Regions from separate parts of the Arthrobacter sp. P4_H3 genome, predicted to be linked through region 1. Evidence: predicted binding sites of a transcription regulator. Region 1 holds the regulator's gene; the other holds the start of a gene.
The links. The regulator LexA, encoded in region 1, represses DNA repair genes until DNA is damaged. The targets are predictions, from matches to a motif close to TCGAACANNTGTTCGA.
Positions count from the first base shown of each region.

Region 1 (2,390 bases):
CACCACGTCGCGGGGATCACGCTCCGGCGCCACGGTGCCGGCAATTCCCCAGAGGGACTCCCCGGGCTGGACCGTGACAGACACTGTTGGAGTCAGCGACAGCTCGGACACGGAATCCGCGGCCTTGGCCGGGGAGTTGAGGAAGCCGGCCAGTGAAATGAGCACCACCGACAGCAGAATCAGCGGGAGGCCCACCAGGACAATGCGGCCCCGGCGGGTCAGGCGGAGCGGTGGCTGGGCGGACCTGGCCTTCCCTGAAGGACGGTCCTCCCAGTTGAAGCCCTGCATTCCGGAGCCGTGGTCTACCCGACTGGTGGAACGCTGCTCTTTCGAACGCTGCTGACCCGAACCCTGAATAGCGCGTATTGCTGACATGAACTGAGCCCTCCTGGACCTGACTGTGCCGCCCGGCATGTTCCCAAAGATGCCATCCGCCCGTCCCGGCCTTCGAACATGGAACTCTTCGAACATAGAACCGAATGGGGCTTGCGACTAGAACACATATTCGAACTTTGCTGTTTCTGTTCTAGCACTTATTAACGAACATTGTCGAGACTCACTAGAACAAATGTTTGAAAAACGTGTGCGGCTGACCTACGTTTGAGCTACAGAACAACCACTTCTGCAGTTGATCAGCAGGGTCTGACATTTTCAGGCCGGAAGTTCCCGGCAGCTGCAGCCACGGAGGCCGGGTGGAACGAAAGGCGTTGGCGAACATGGCAGCACAAGCCACCGGCGGCAGGGCTACGCAGCGGAGCCTGCAGTCACCAGCGAAGCCCAAGGGCCTCACGGTGCGGCAGAAGAAGATTCTGGAAACCATCCAGCGGTCCGTCAACGACAACGGCTATCCGCCGTCCATGCGTGAAATTGGCGACACCGTGGGCCTGGCCAGCCTCTCCAGCGTCACCCACCAGCTCTCACAGCTCGAGAAGCTGGGCTACCTCCGGCGCGACCCCAAGCGTCCGCGCGCCATGGAAGTGCTCATGCCGCTGACCCTGGACGAGGGAACCGCCAAGATCTCCGGCGTGGAGAAGCCTGCCCGGCTGCGCACCATTGGCGGCCTGTCCGTTTCCGAACTGGCCACGGCAACGGATACGGCGATGGTCCCCTTGGTGGGCCGGATTGCGGCAGGCGGGCCCATCCTGGCGGACCAGATGGTCGAGGACGTCATGCCCCTGCCGCGGCAGCTCGTCGGCCACGGCGAGCTTTTTATGCTGAAGGTGTCCGGCGACTCCATGATCGACGCGGCAATCTGCGACGGCGACTGGGTGGTGGTCCGCCGGCAGAGTGATGCCGTGAACGGCGACATTGTGGCCGCCCTGCTCGATGATGAAGCCACCGTCAAGACATTCCGCCAGCGTGACGGCCACACCTGGCTGCTCCCGCAGAACACGCAGTACGAGCCCATTCTCGGCGATCACGCCAACATCATGGGCAAGGTCGTTTCGGTTCTCCGCTCGCTGTAGCCGCCGCTCCCCCGCGTCAGCCGGCAGCCCGGCCTACGCGGGGGCCTTCGCTAGCCTACTCAGGGCCGCCACCGCCACCGCAGGATCAGTCGTCGGCCAGAACGGCGGCAGGGCGGCCCTCAGGAAGCCCCCGTAGCGTTCCGTGGACAGCCGGGAGTCAAGAACAGCCACCACGCCTTTATCGCCCGTAGAACGGATCAGGCGGCCTGCCCCCTGGGCAAGCCGGATGGCTGCATGCGTGGCAGACACCGACATAAAACCGTTGCCGCCCGCCTGGGCCACCGCCCTGGAGCGCGCGGTCATCAGGGGGTCGTCCGGCCTGGGGAACGGGATCCGGTCGATGACCACCAGCCTGCACGAAACGCCGGGAACATCGACGCCCTGCCAAAGTGACATGGTGCCGAAAAGGCACGTGTCCGGTTCGTCGGCGAACTGGCGCACCAGGGCGGTCATGGTTGATTCGCCCTGGCAGAGGATGCTGACATCCAGTCGCGGCCGCATCGCCTCGGCCGCGTCCTCCGCCGCCCGGCGCGACGAAAAGAGGCACAGCGCCCCGCCGCCCGAGGCCCGGATCAGTTTCTCGAGCTCGTCGAGCGCTTCGGGCGATGTTCCACGTCCGGGCTTCGGCAGGTGGCTGGCAACATAGAGGATGCCCTGCTTGGGGTAATCGAACGGCGATCCGACATCCACACCGGTCCAGCTGGGTGCCCCGGGACCCACCAGCCCGAGCCCTCCCGCCGCCGGCTCGAAGGCCGATCCGATCGCGAGTGTGGCCGAGGTGAGGACCACTGTGTGGTCCGCGAAGAGCCCGTCGCGCAGCTTCCCGGCCACGCTCAGGGGGGCGATGTTGATCAGGGCCGGTGCGGCGTCGTCCGGCTGCGAGTAGCCCTGCTGCGGGTCAAACGTGCTGGCCCGCGAGAACCA
Region 1 covers NZ_JBFUKK010000011.1:47,343-49,732, forward strand. The annotation lists gene AC1DRE_RS15370 (LysM peptidoglycan-binding domain-containing protein) at 1-288, opposite strand, end outside; gene lexA (transcriptional repressor LexA) at 717-1,466, shown strand; gene AC1DRE_RS15380 (ATP-dependent DNA helicase) at 1,500-2,390, opposite strand, start outside.

Region 2 (2,390 bases), on a different contig from region 1:
GATCCCCGTGGGGCGGTCCACGGAGGCCTCGGCCTGCATCTGGCCGGCATCCCAGAGGGAAAGAATGAGGCCGTGGTTTGCCTGGATGAACACCACGTCGCCGGGGACCTCCCGGTGCACCGGCCAACCCAGGCCGTTGACGTAGAACCTGCGTGCGGCGTCAACACTACGGACGCCAAGTGAAATGAAGTCGACTCGAGGCTGCATTCTTAGATACTGTCATGCACATGCCCACAAATCACGGACACGACAAAGACGCCCAGGCCGACAGGGAGCAGCTCGCAGCTGTCCGCGTGGCCGTCGATGAAGTTGATGAGCAGATCGTCACCCTGATTGCGCGCCGTGAACGCCTGATCCGGATTTCCGGCACCCTCAAGGGCGACGACGCAGAGGTCCGCGCCCCCGGCCGGGTGGAGAAGGTCATTGAGCATGTCCGTGCCGCCGCGCAGAAGAAGGACATCGACCCGGACATCGTGGAGAAGACATACCGTGCCATGATCACGGCCTTCACTGAACTTGAGATGAAAGTGCACAACGCCAACAGCTAGCGGCGTTGTGCACAGACGTTATCCCGGACTGACGTCCGGGCGTATCTAGAGGGATTCCTCCACGGGCACGTTGGCCTGGAAGTCCCTGCCGTCGGCTTCGCTGAAAGCGGTCATGAGGTGACCCTTCTCGAGCCCCAGGACGGTACTCATGGGAAAGTTCCCGGTAATGGTGCTGCCCGAATGTTCCACGCCGCTGAGGTCAAAGTTCTCCTCGGTGCCGTCATGGCTGAAGCAGTAGAAGGACACGGCTTCGCCGTTCATGAACTCAATTCCCATTCGTCGCTGATGGGAATGATCCGGCGTGGCCGCCACAAGGCCCACCACGTAGGCGCCCGCCCCGGGGATATTCCCGTCTATAGCAAAAGTCGCCACCAAGGTGGAGTCCTTGGCGGCGATGGATACATGCTTCAGAAGTGCGTTATGGGAGCTCATGGCTCCATCCTTCCCCTTGCGCTGCCGTCCGTCCACCCCTGATCTAGGTTTTGTCACCGCCCCGGCGTAGACTTGATTTATTCGAAGATATATTCGAACGAATTATTTCAAGTCTCTTCCTGCCACCCGATACGGTCACCTGTTTCGGGGCGGGAAGGTGTTCCGGGAGGCGCCCATGGGCATGTTCAGCGAGGGTGTCGATGTCGTCTGCACGCCCGCCGGCCAGCCCCTGGAACTCACCTGGGCCGGAAAGCAATACACGGTCTGCGCCGAACCCGTGCGCTGGTATGAACGGCGCCAGTGGTGGGTAGAGGAAACCCGGGCGCCTCTTGGTACCGGCCCGGGCCTGGTGGATCACGAGATCTGGCGCGTCCAGGTCCGGGTTGCCGATGCCAGGGCCGCCCCTGGCCCTGAAAGCAGCCTCACCCTTGACCTGACCCGGAATATCGGCAGCGGACGCTGGAGGCTGCTGCGGATCCACGATGCCCTCCGGCCGCAATCAGCATGAGCTTCACCCATCTCCATGTGTCCACCGCCTTCAGCGCGCACTACGGCGTCTCCTGGCCGGACGAGCTGGCGCAGGCGGCCGCCGCAGACGGCGCCACGGCGCTGGCCTGCACCGACAGGGACGGACTGTACGGCACCGTCAAACACCTCAAAGCCTGCATGGCGGCGGGACTGGATCCCGTCGTCGGGGTTGACCTTGCGGTCTTCGACGACGACGGCGACCTCCGCACCCAGCTCGCGGGCCGCGTCGTCGTGCTCGCCCACGGAAACAACAAGGGCGCAGGCTACCGCGCCCTCTGCCGGTTGATTTCGGATGCCCATGCCCGCACCTCCGGCAAGGCCGGGGGAGCAGTACCCGTTGCGGTGACCCGCGCCGAACTCGCTTCCAGGACCCTGCATCCGGAAACACTGGAGCCGGTACTGACCGTCCTGATCGGGCCGGATTCCGACGTCGGGAGGGCAATGGGCGGCCGCCGGTACCTCCGTCCCCGTACCCTTTTCAAGCAGTGGCTGGACAGTATGCCCAGGGGCACAGTGGCCGCGGAAGTGGTGTCCCACCTCAGCGCCCCCGGTGAGCCGCTGAGCACCGCCCATGCCGTGCGCATGCTCAAGCTCGCTGCCGAGCACGGCGTACCCGCTGTGCTGACCAACGCCGTGCGGTACGGCGCGGAGGACGGGGCAGCGACGGCGGATGTCCTGGATTCAGCCCGCACCCTGAAGTCCCTGCCCGAGCTGACTGCGGAGCCGCTGCTGCAGCCGAACGGCCAAGGCTGGCTGAAATCGGCGGCCCAAATGCTCCAGCTCGGCAAGGAGATCATCCATTCGGCGGGCTACGGGGCCACCGACCTCACCAGGCTGCTCGGCCAAACCGAGGCGCTCGCGGACCGCTGCCGGATGGATCCG
Region 2 covers NZ_JBFUKK010000001.1:566,653-569,042, reverse strand. The annotation lists gene AC1DRE_RS02575 (VOC family protein) at 1-207, opposite strand, end outside; gene AC1DRE_RS02570 (chorismate mutase) at 222-548, shown strand; gene AC1DRE_RS02565 (hypothetical protein) at 594-980, opposite strand; gene AC1DRE_RS02560 (DUF6504 family protein) at 1,156-1,488, shown strand; gene AC1DRE_RS02555 (DNA polymerase III subunit alpha) at 1,485-2,390, shown strand, end outside.
Region 2: AC1DRE_RS02560 (DUF6504 family protein) is a predicted target of LexA. The motif match lies at 1,062-1,077, and genes of this name have one in related genera.